Regions from separate parts of the Exiguobacterium sp. SH1S1 genome, predicted to be linked through region 1. Evidence: riboswitches for the same ligand, from Rfam matches in the RefSeq annotation. Region 1 holds a riboswitch; the other holds the start of a gene.
What was found. Region 1 has a riboswitch for FMN ahead of EVJ23_RS02365 (ECF transporter S component). Riboswitches for the same ligand answer to the same signal wherever they lie in the genome.
Positions count from the first base shown of each region.

Region 1 (5,635 bases):
CTCATGAAGCCAAGTCGTTTGGTAATGGTAATCGTGTTTGTTGATCAACGTGATGTTTGCATCTCCAGCTGCAAGCGTCTTCTGAAGGTTTACTGCCGTGATGAGTCCACCGAAACCTGCGCCGAGGATAACAATGTTAGGTCGTTTCATGTTCATTTCCACCTTATTTTAAAAGTTTTGTTTTCCTGAACAACTATGTTGTGTGTTTTTTCACATAGACGTTCACAATAAAGCCTAATTCTTGTTCAACCAATGTTCACAATTGCTTCCCGTTCATTGTACGACGTTTAATCCGTTTTCTCAATGAAAAAGCTTATCTTCTTGAATTTTTTTCGAAAGTATTGCATCTTTGTACTGAATGGATTTAGTTCACGTTAGACCATATAATAGAAGTACACGCTTCATGAGGAGGAATTCGATGAAATCGACGAAAGATGTAGTCATTATCGGTGGTGGTCCAATCGGACTGTTCACCGCATTTTATGCAGGTATGCGCCAACTCGATGCGACGTTGATCGAAAGCTTGCCGCAACTAGGCGGGCAATTATCGACGCTCTATCCAGAGAAATATATTTATGACATCGCCGGCTTCCCGAAAGTGAAGGCCCAAGATCTAGTCGACCAACTGAAAGCGCAAGCCGATCAGTTCGAACAAGATTATCGCCTTGGCGAGACGGTCGAAACGGTCGAGCGACTCGAAGACGGTACGTTCCACATCTCGACGAACAAGGACGAGTACCATACGAAAGCGATCATCATCACAGCCGGCAACGGCGCGTTCGCCGCACGTCCGCTCGGACTGGACGGTTGTGAAGATTATGCGAACCTTCATTATTTCGTCGACAGCATGGAGAAATTCCGCGACCGTCGCGTCATGATTGCCGGCGGCGGCGACTCGGCCGTTGACTGGGCACTCATGCTCGAAGGCATCGCCAAAGAAGTCCATATCGTCCACCGTCGTGACCGCTTCCGGGCTCACGAGCACACGGTCGAACAAATGAAGGCCTCGACGATCAACGTCTGGACGCCTTATAATATCGAATCGCTCTCAGGCGCGACGCATATCGAGTCGGTCGAACTGACGGACAAAGATGGCGAATCGAAGTTCGTCGACATCGACGACTTGATTTGTAACTATGGGTTCGTCTCATCGCTCGGCCCGATCAAAAACTGGGGCATGGAGTTTGAGAAAAACACGATCCGTGTCGACTCACGAATGGAGACAACAGTCGCAGGCATCTTCGCTTGCGGTGACATCGCCACGTACGAAGGCAAAGTGAAATTGATCGCGACCGGCTTCGGTGAAGCACCGATCGCCGTCAACCAAGTGAAACAGCTCGTCGACCCGACAGCGCGTCACCCACAACATTCAACCTCGGTATTTGCCGGGAAATAAAGACTGGCCTCTCATCTGCGAACGATGAGAGGCCATTTTTTCATTTGCGGATCGTTTGAATGATGACACGGTCAATCCAATCATCGAGTTGCGTGAACACGAAGCCAGCTTTTTTCGCCTCGGCGTTCGACATGTAGTAGTCGACGTCCGTATCGTACGGGGACGACTCCCCATCCTTAATGATTTGGACCGGTTTACCGATATGCTGTCCAATTCGTTCCATGAGCGCACCTAGCGAGATGAGGCCGTCGCTCGCGGCGTTGAACGGCCCCCTCACGTCGGCACGGCCGACCCATTCCAAGAAAGCCGCCGCCTCGAAACTCGAGATGAATCCCATCAACGCCTCCGGATGATGTAATACGATCGGTTCTTCGTTCCGAACCGCGTCGACATAAAATTTTAACCGGTCGGTGTAATCATCCGGCCCTAGGACGATCGGCAACCGCACCGTCGTGACCGGGAATGAGGCCCGATGGAAGAAGTACGATTCGGCCTCTCGTTTCCCTTGTCCGTAATCGTGTTCCGCGTCAAGGTGATATTCATGATGGAGCGGATTGAAGTCGCTCTCTTTTAAAGCTGCCTCTGGCGCATAGACGGACATCGTAGACGTGAGCACATATTTCCCGACCCGGTCCATGAAGGCGTCTGTCGCAATCTTCGCCTGATACGGATTGAAACAAATATTGTCGTAGACGAGGTCATACTCGTTACGTGCGAGGTCTTTCATCGTCGCGACCGACTGACGGTCGCCTTTAATGGAGCGGATCCCTTCCGCTTCCGGCACTTGCAGCTGTCCGCGCGTGACAATCGTCACGTCGTCCCCGGCTTCAGCGAGCCGCAGTGCGAGCCGTTTCCCAAAGTAACGTGAGCCACCAAAAATCAACACTTTTCTCATCACTCCTACCCCCTTCTCATCCTTCTTCCACCAATATTCCCGTTCATTTCCTCTCATTAACATACTCACCAAAAAAGGTTGCCGAACATGTCGGCAACCCGTCTATCGTTTAGCAATCCCCGGGCGTGCCGGCGTTCGCCGCCGTCCGGAAACTCGAGCCGCAACCGCACGTCGCGATCGCGTTCGGATTTTTGATCGTGAAGCCACCGCCGAGCATCGACTGCTTATAGTCGATTTCGAGCCCGTCGACGACACCGTGGTCAGCTTCGGCGACGATGACGCGGACGCCATGATGGTCGAACTGGACATCCTTGTCCGTCTTGTCTTCATCGAACCCCATCCCGTAGGATAAGCCGGTACACCCACCGCCTTGGACTTTAATGCGTAAGAATTGGGCTTCAGGGCGTTCGGTCTGTTTCATCATATCGATGACTTGTAGTGCGGCTGGCTCTGTTAAATGAATCATCTGAACTCCTCCTCATTTATCTTCACTTCAAGTCAACTGACTTGTGATTTTGTGAAATATCTTGTATAACTAAACTGTAACAAAAAAAATTAAATCGTTCCATCTTCGGGGCAGGGTGAAATTCCCGACCGGCGGTATTGAAGACAAGTTCTTCTCAGCCCGTGAGCGAGCAAGGCGTTGCTTGCTGATTTCGTGAGATTCGAAAGCCGACAGTAAAGTCTGGATGGGAGAAGATGGCGGCATCCGACCGATATCCGGATGTTTTCTTTGGCGTGGTTTAAACGTTGATGAGAACATCTATTTCGTATGCGCGTAAACTCTCCCGATTGTTCACACAATCGGGTTTTTCTATGCGACGGGTGCCATTCATCAAGGAGCGACAAAAGGAGAGATTTTGATGAAAACAACGCGCAACAAACGATTGACAACACTGGTGACGCTATCGATGCTCGGGGCGATTTCATTCGTCCTCATGCTCTTTAACTTCCCGCTGCCCTTCCTGCCACCCTTCCTGAAAGTGGACTTCAGTGACATCCCAGCGCTCGTCGCCGGTATCGTCTTCTCACCACTCGCAGGTGTCGTGGTCGTCGCTCTAAAAAACGTCCTCTACTATGTCTTTAACGGTGGCGGCGTCCCGGTCGGTGAAGTCGCGAACTTCTTTGCAGGTGTCGCATTCATGTATCCGGTCGCTTGGTTCTACCATAAACGTAAAACGAATAAAGCGCTCGCTTCAGGCCTCGTGGCAGGTACGATCACGATGGCGATCAGCTTGGCGATTTTGAACTACCTACTCATCTTACCAGCTTACGCGTTCTTCTTCGGAATGGCCGAGATGGCCGATCCAGCAGTCAAGACGAACCTCGTCCTGTACGGTATCTTACCGTTCAACTTGATTAAGGCATTATTGATCACCGCCTTGTTCGTCCCGCTCTTCCTGAAGTTGAAGCCGTGGATCGAACGTCAACAAATGCAACTGCAAGCTTAATACACAAGCACCCAAAGGAACTTCTCCCTTGGGTGCTTTTTTCGATGCGGATAGTTACATGAACGAACAAGAGCGCCCACCGGAGTGAGCGCTCTTGTTCGTGAATAACGATTAGAGAAGAAGACCAGCGAGAGTCGCTGACATCAAGTTCGCAAGCGTACCTGCGAGAATCGCGAGGACACCCATACGTGCGATGTCGTTACGACGGTTCGGAGCCATACCACCAAGACCACCGAGAAGGATGGCGAGTGATGAGATGTTGGCGAATCCACAGAGTGCGAACGCGATCATCGCTTCTGTACGAGCTGACAAATCACCTGAACCGATGATCGGTGCGAACTCAGAGAAGGCAACGAATTCGTTCAAGACGAGTTTTTGTCCAAGGAAGCTACCGAATTGTACGGCATCTGCCCATGGTACACCGATGACGAACGCGAGCGGTGCAAACACGTAACCAAGGATCAACTGAAGTGAGAGACCTTCTAGACCGAACCAGCCACCGATTCCACCGAGAAGCAAGTTGACGAGTGCGATCAATGAAACGAAGGCAAGAAGCATCGCACCGACGTTCAACGCGAGGAACAACCCGTCTGACGCACCGCGAGCGGCCGCATCGACGAAGTTTGCTGCTTTGTTCTCTTCATCTTCTGCAATCTCGATATCATCATCCGGAGTTTCTGTTTCCGGGACGATGATTTTCGCAAACATCAAACCAGCAGGCGCGGCCATGAAGCTCGCGGCGAGCAAGTACTCGAGCGGAACACCGAGCGCGGCGTATCCAGCAAGTACCGAACCGGCAACCGACGCAAGACCACCGACCATGACGGCAAACAATTCAGATTGTGTCATTGATGGGAGGTAAGGCTTGATGACGAGCGGTGCTTCCGTCTGACCGACGAAGATGTTCGCCGTCGCTGAGAGCGATTCTTTACGTGACGTACCGAGTGCTTTTGCAAGTGCCGTACCGAGGATACGGATGACCCATTGCATGACGCCGATGTAGTAAAGAAATGCAATTAACGAAGACATAAAGATGATGATCGGTAATACTTGGAACGCGAAGACGAAGTTGTCTCCCCCGACTGCCGTACCGAAGACGAAGCCGATTCCGGCGTTCGCCGTGTTCAAGACGTTTTGGACGCCTCCTGAGATAAATTCTAACGCCGAACGCCCTACCGATGTGAAGAGGACGAGGAATGCGAACGTAAACTGGATCGCGAAGGCGGCAAGAACTGTACGCCATTTGATGGCTTTACGGTTGGTCGAGAAGATGTAAGCGATTCCAATTAGTGCCAAAATACCAACCACGCTCATGATGTTCATTGGTGTTGTGCTCCTTTCATATTGAAAACCCGATGATTGTGTTATACCCGAATCAAGATGTGCCCTACCGTTTGAAACGCTTTCTTTTTATGTTGTTAAACGTCAGACAACCTACATTCGAACCTCTTAGAATATACCAAACCGTTTTAAAAAAAGCAACGGGTCAAAAAGAAAAAAGTTTGAGAAATCTCAAACTTTTTTACCAGGCCATCTCTTCGATTTTTTCATACACGTTCGTGACGAGTTGTTCCGGCGTCTCCCCGATCACGACTTCTCCGTCGACGAGACAGAACAAGTCGAGCGAGCAGACCCCACAGTAGCCGGTACAGCCATATTCGACGACGTCTAGGTCAGGATCGGACTCTAGTTTTGCCCGGGCGATCTGTGAACCCATCGCTAAGTTCGAGGCACAAAACTCGATGATCGGATTCATCATTTTTTTCACCGTCTTTCTTCCCCTATTGCGGGAAAATGGTTCTTCTACGAGGTATTATATCATGGTACAGTTAGAGAGTAACAAAGGGGGATTTTTATGCGCAAATTAGTCGTCTTAGGAGGCGGTTACGGGGG
Region 1 covers NZ_SJUZ01000001.1:458,109-463,743, forward strand. The annotation lists gene EVJ23_RS02345 (NAD(P)/FAD-dependent oxidoreductase) at 1-150, opposite strand, end outside; gene EVJ23_RS02350 (NAD(P)/FAD-dependent oxidoreductase) at 419-1,396, shown strand; gene EVJ23_RS02355 (Rossmann-fold NAD(P)-binding domain-containing protein) at 1,437-2,291, opposite strand; gene EVJ23_RS02360 (HesB/IscA family protein) at 2,401-2,757, opposite strand; FMN riboswitch at 2,855-2,996, shown strand; gene EVJ23_RS02365 (ECF transporter S component) at 3,155-3,742, shown strand; gene EVJ23_RS02370 (NupC/NupG family nucleoside CNT transporter) at 3,854-5,065, opposite strand; gene EVJ23_RS02375 (YuzB family protein) at 5,265-5,501, opposite strand; gene EVJ23_RS02380 (NAD(P)/FAD-dependent oxidoreductase) at 5,598-5,635, shown strand, end outside.

Region 2 (5,635 bases), 220 kb from region 1:
ACCGTGTCGCCCATTACCGGGACACGTCGACCGAACGAATTCAATGAAAAAAAGGAGGACCGTTAAACGGTTCTCCTTTTTGAATGAATGATTATGATTTCTGGCTGAACATGTCGGACTCGACCGCATGGATGGCAGCGGACCAAGACCCGTAACGATGCAAGATCGCTTTCGTAGATGGCTTGTTGTTGCGTTTCGCCCATTCTCGGTACGCCTCGAATGAAAGAGAGAAGCCCATCTCATGAATCGCTTCTCGAAGAGCGTTCGACAACTCTGACTTCGAGTAAGTCACGCTCGCCTCAAGCCCGGCTTCGGCGCAGGCGTCATGCCACGAACCGAACGTCTTGACGATGTGGTAATGGCTCGGTGCTTTCGGATGTAGTTTCCGCCATTCTTGATATTTCTTCAGCGTGATGATCGAACCCATGTCCCGTGAATAGAGGGCAAGCGTCTCGACGATATCATCGCGTGTATATTTTGGCATTTTATCGGGTAAATCAACGGCGATTTCCCCATGCCATTCATAGCCGGCGATGGCGAGTGCCTCGGCCCATGATCCGAACTGTCGAATGATCGATTCGGGAGACGGCCAGTTTTGCTCCATCGCGAAACGACGATAGACAGAGCGACGAGGACGTTCCTTTAATAAATCCCCGAGCAAACGAATACAGTGAATCATGCGTTGCTGTTCGGTTGATAAGTGATGAGTATTAGTGGATAGCGTTTGACTCAATGATGGTTCCTCCTTCCATGGACTCATATCTGAACCGACAATGATGACGAAAGTGCTTCTACAATCATACTATCGGATAGTTTTTACGATTTATAAGCGCTTTTGTAAGTTTTTTATGTTAAAAATGGGACGTGATAGGTCTAAAGTCGGATGAAAGATTGAAAAAAAAGGTAACAGGTATATTACAAATTTAATATTATATGGGTTCATTTGTAAACAAAAAGTTTTATTTTTGGTAATTTATATGAATTCCATACAAAAATGTACCCAGCTGGACAATGGGGTCATCACCGTTGTCCAGTTGAGTACACCTCTATAATAAATTTAATTTTCAGACTAATCAATAAAAGTTTTCAAAATATACGAATTTTTTTTTAAGGGTGGTCAATGAAACTGTGATTCTGCTAAAATAGCCGCATTGAGCGAATTTGAGAAAAGAGGATATTATGATATGACAATATGGTTATTTTACTTGCTGCTTGGTCTCGTCCAAGGGTTCACGGAGCCGATCCCGATTTCGTCGAGCGGTCATTTGGTCATCTTCCAAGAGCTATTCAATATCGAATTACCTGGGCTGTCGTTCGAGATTTTCGTCAACTTTGCGTCGCTCCTCGCCGTCTTGACGATTTATCGCCAAGATGTCGTCCGCCTCGTCGTCAGTCTGTGGACGTTCTTATTTAAGAAAGACCGCAGCGAGGATACGATGATCGACGTCAAGTTCATCGGTCTCTTGCTCGTCGCGACCGTACCGGCCGGCGTGCTCGGCGTGTTATTCGGAGATTGGATCGGTGAGACGCTCAGCGGCGTCGCGACGGTCGGCTACACATTGATTTTGACCGGGGTCGCACTTTGGTTCATCCGCAACATGCGCGGGAATAAAGGTGACGGCGGTATCACGTTACGTGACGCCATCTTGATCGGTCTCGCCCAAGCGGTCGCGCTTATCCCCGGGATCAGCCGCTCGGGTGCCACGATCGTCATGGCGATGTTGCTCGGCATTAAACAAGAGTCGGCGCTCCGGTTCTCGTTCTTCTTGTTCATCCCGGTCAGTCTCGGGACGATGATTTTGGACGGCCCGGCACTCTTCACCGACCCAGCGACGCGTGATCTGTTCGGTCCGCTCGTCTTGGCGTTCATCGCCTCGTACGCGCTGACGGCCATCTCGCTCAAATGGTTCCAGCACATCATGGCGAAGGGTGAGCTCAAGTACTTCTCGTTCTATTGCTGGATCGTCGGTTTGCTCGTCGTCTTGTTCTTGGCTTGATTGGAAGCGCTGCTCATCGGAGTGGCGCTTTTTTGCACTTTTATTTTTGCCTTCGATTCTTTTTTGCGATAAAGTAAATGCGTACAAACAAATATTCCTTCGGGGTCGGGTGCAATTCCCAACCGGCGGTGATGGGCGCGAGCCCTAAGTCCGTGACCCGGGCGCACGTGTGCGAACGGTGGATCTAGTGTGACTCTAGAGCCGACAGTATAGTCTGGATGGGAGAAGGAAAAAAGACAGGTCCTCGTGACCTGTGCTTCGTCGTACGTTTTTCTGTAAAGAAAACGCTTATTTGGCCTGCCAAATGACGACTGAGACCTCCCGCCGAGACCCTAAGGACATCCTTAGGGTCTTTTTGTTTGTACGAAACAAGGAGGGAGAACGATGCAACAGTACATGCAACAAGCAATCCAATTGGCCAAGTCCGCTGCCGGACAGACCGGTGTGAATCCGCTCGTCGGGGCCGTCGTCGTCAAAGACGGTCGCGTCGTCGGATTCGGTGCCCATTTGAAGGCCGGTGAACCGCACGCCGAAGTACACGCCATTCGCATGGCCGGTGCGTCCGCATACGGTGCGACGATTTACGTCACGCTCGAGCCGTGCTCGCACTACGGGAAAACGCCGCCATGTGCCGACTTGATCGTCGAGTCGGGCATCAAGTGCGCCGTCATCGCGATGAAAGATCCGAACCCGCTCGTCGCAGGGAAAGGTGTCGCCCGTTTGAAGGCGGCGGGGATCGACGTCGAAGTCGGTCTGCTCGAAGACGAGGCCCGTGCGCTCAATCCGGCGTTCCTACGTTCGCTTGAGACGAAACGGCCGTACGTCGTATTGAAGACGGCGACGAGCCTAGACGGGAAAGTCGCGCTCGACACGGGTGAGAGCCAGTGGGTGACCGGGACTGAAGCGAGACGTGACGTCCACGAACTACGGGCGACGGTCGATGCCGTCTTGACTGGAATCGGGACCGTGCTCGCCGACGACCCTGCCTTGACCGTCCGGCTCGACACGCCGACACGTCAGCCGCTTCGGGTCATCCTCGACCGCGAGCTCCGCTTACCGCTCTCGAGTCAGCTCGTCCGGAGCGCGAAAGATGTGCCGGTGCTCGTCTATACGCTGTCCGATGATGAAGTGAAACGGACCGAGCTCGCGCGAAACGGTGTCGAGCTTGCCGACTATTCGACACTCGACAACGTCCTTCGTGACTTGCATAGTCGCGGCGTCGGCCGTTTGCTCATCGAGGCGGGACCGACGCTCGTGACGTCACTCTTTGACGGACGATACGTCGACGAATGGGTCATGTATCAGTCACCGCGCGTGTTCGGTGGGAACCGAGGCGTCTATCGCTCGAGCCAAGCCGGGCCGTTAGATGCGATCGAGCGCTTCGCGATCGGCTCGGTCGAAACTGTCGGTACCGATATCAAGCTCGTCATGAGAAAGGGGGAGTCCGATGTTCACGGGAATCGTTGAAGAAATCGGCAGTGTGAAAGCAGTGAAGCGGAACGGGCCGTCGCTACGGCTCACGCTCGCGGGCAAGATCGTGTTAGAAGACGTGAAGCTCGGCGACAGCATCTCGGTGAACGGGATTTGCCTGACCGTGACGGCGTTTGATCAAACGAGTTTTGCCGTCGACGTCATGCCGGAGACGCTCAAAGCATCAAGTCTAGATGGGGTCCGCCCTGGAACGGACGTCAACCTCGAGCGGGCGATGCCGGCGAACGGTCGCTTCGGCGGTCACTTCGTCTCGGGACACGTCGACGGGGTCGGTCGCATCGTCAAGAAGCGTCCGCTCGCGAACGCGGTCTACATCGATATTAGTTGCGAGCCGTCGCTACTCCGTTTCATCGTCCCTAAAGGTTCGATCTCGGTCGACGGGACGAGCTTGACGGTGTATGAGGTCACTGAACGCGGCTTCACGCTGTCGCTCATCCCGCACACGTACAGTGAGACGGTGCTCGGGATGAAGCAGGCAGGGGATAAGGTCAATTTGGAATGCGATATGTTGGCTAAATATATGGAAAAGCTAGTGAATCAAAAGGACATGACGCTCGAATCACTTGCGTCGATGGGATACGGAAAGGCGGGATGGTGATGTTTCACACAATCGAACAAGCAATCGAAGATTTGAAGATGGGGCGTCCGATCATCGTCGTCGATGACGAGGACCGGGAGAACGAAGGTGATTTCGTCGTCCTCGCCGATAAGATGACGGCCGAGACGATGAACTTCCTCATCACGGAAGGGAAAGGGCTCGTCTGTGCCGCCCTGGCGGAAGAAGTCGCCGTCCGGCTCGACTTGTCGCCGATGGTCGACAACAGCACCGATCCGCACGGGACGGCGTTCACCGTCAGTGTCGATCATGTCGACTCGACGACGGGCATCTCGGCGAGCGAACGGGCCCACACGGTCCGCGAGCTGGCCAATGCAAACGCGCGTCCGGCCGATTTTCAACGGCCGGGACACATCTTCCCGCTCATCGCGAAAAAAGGTGGCGTCTCGGTGCGGCGCGGCCACACCGAAGCGTCGGTCGATTTGGCCCGACTGTCAGGGAGTGAGCCGGTCGCCGTCATTTGCGAAATCATCCGTGAAGACGGCGAGATGGCTCGAGTACCGGACCTGGTCCACGTCGCGGAACGGCACGATTTGAAATTTATCACGATCGAGGAGCTCGTCCGCTATATGGAGACGGACCTCGTCGAACGAGAGGCGGACGTCAATCTCCCCTCGGCTAAGGGTGAGTTTCGCCTGATCGGTTATCGAAACGTCCTTGACCGCGAAGAGCACGTCGCGCTCATCAAAGGCGAACTTGAACATGCACCGCTCGTCCGCATCCATTCGGAATGTCTGACCGGTGACGTGTTCGGCTCTTACCGCTGCGATTGCGGTCCGCAACTTGATGCGTCACTCGCTAAAATTGAAGAAGAGGGCGGCGTCGTGCTCTACATGCGTCAAGAAGGGCGCGGCATCGGTTTACTGAATAAATTGAAGGCGTATGAACTGCAGGAGCAAGGGCTCGACACGGTCGAGGCGAACGTCGCGCTCGGGTTGCATACCGACTTGCGTGACTACCGGGTGAGCGCGGGCATGTTGCGTGACCTCGGCGTCACGAACGTGCGGCTCATGACGAACAACCCAGAGAAAGTCGACGCCTTGGAGGCGTGCGGCATCACCGTCGTCGAACGCGTCCCGATCATCGTCGGGGAGCACGCCGAGAATGAACGCTATCGCTTGACGAAACAACAAAAAATGAATCATTTTGGAGGAGAAGAATAATGTTGCATACATTTGAAGGTAACTTGGTTGGTAAAGGCTTGAAAATCGGGATCGTCGTCGGACGGTTCAACGATTTGATCACGATGCGCTTGCTAGACGGGGCGAAGGATGCGCTGAAGCGCCACGGCATCGAGCAAGACGACGTCGAGATCGCGTTCGTGCCGGGCGCGTTCGAACTCCCACTCGTCGCCAAAAAGATGGCGATGAGCAAGAAGTATGACGCCGTCATCACGCTCGGAGCGGTCATCCGCGGGGCGACGCCGCACTTCGACTACGTCTGCAGCGAAGCGGCAAAAGGTGTCGCCCAAGCGAGCTATCAGTCGGAAGTGCCGGTCATCTTCGGCGTCTTGACGACCGAGACGATTGAA
Region 2 covers NZ_SJUZ01000001.1:673,115-678,749, reverse strand. The annotation lists gene EVJ23_RS03505 (GGDEF domain-containing protein) at 1-47, shown strand, start outside; gene EVJ23_RS03500 (homing endonuclease associated repeat-containing protein) at 92-733, opposite strand; gene EVJ23_RS03495 (undecaprenyl-diphosphate phosphatase) at 1,185-1,997, shown strand; FMN riboswitch at 2,089-2,231, shown strand; gene ribD (bifunctional diaminohydroxyphosphoribosylaminopyrimidine deaminase/5-amino-6-(5-phosphoribosylamino)uracil reductase RibD) at 2,382-3,464, shown strand; gene ribE (riboflavin synthase) at 3,445-4,086, shown strand; gene EVJ23_RS03480 (bifunctional 3,4-dihydroxy-2-butanone-4-phosphate synthase/GTP cyclohydrolase II) at 4,086-5,267, shown strand; gene ribH (6,7-dimethyl-8-ribityllumazine synthase) at 5,267-5,635, shown strand, end outside.
Region 2: it holds a riboswitch for FMN, as region 1 does, so the genes downstream of both, ribD (bifunctional diaminohydroxyphosphoribosylaminopyrimidine deaminase/5-amino-6-(5-phosphoribosylamino)uracil reductase RibD) here and EVJ23_RS02365 (ECF transporter S component) in region 1, are expected to answer to the same signal.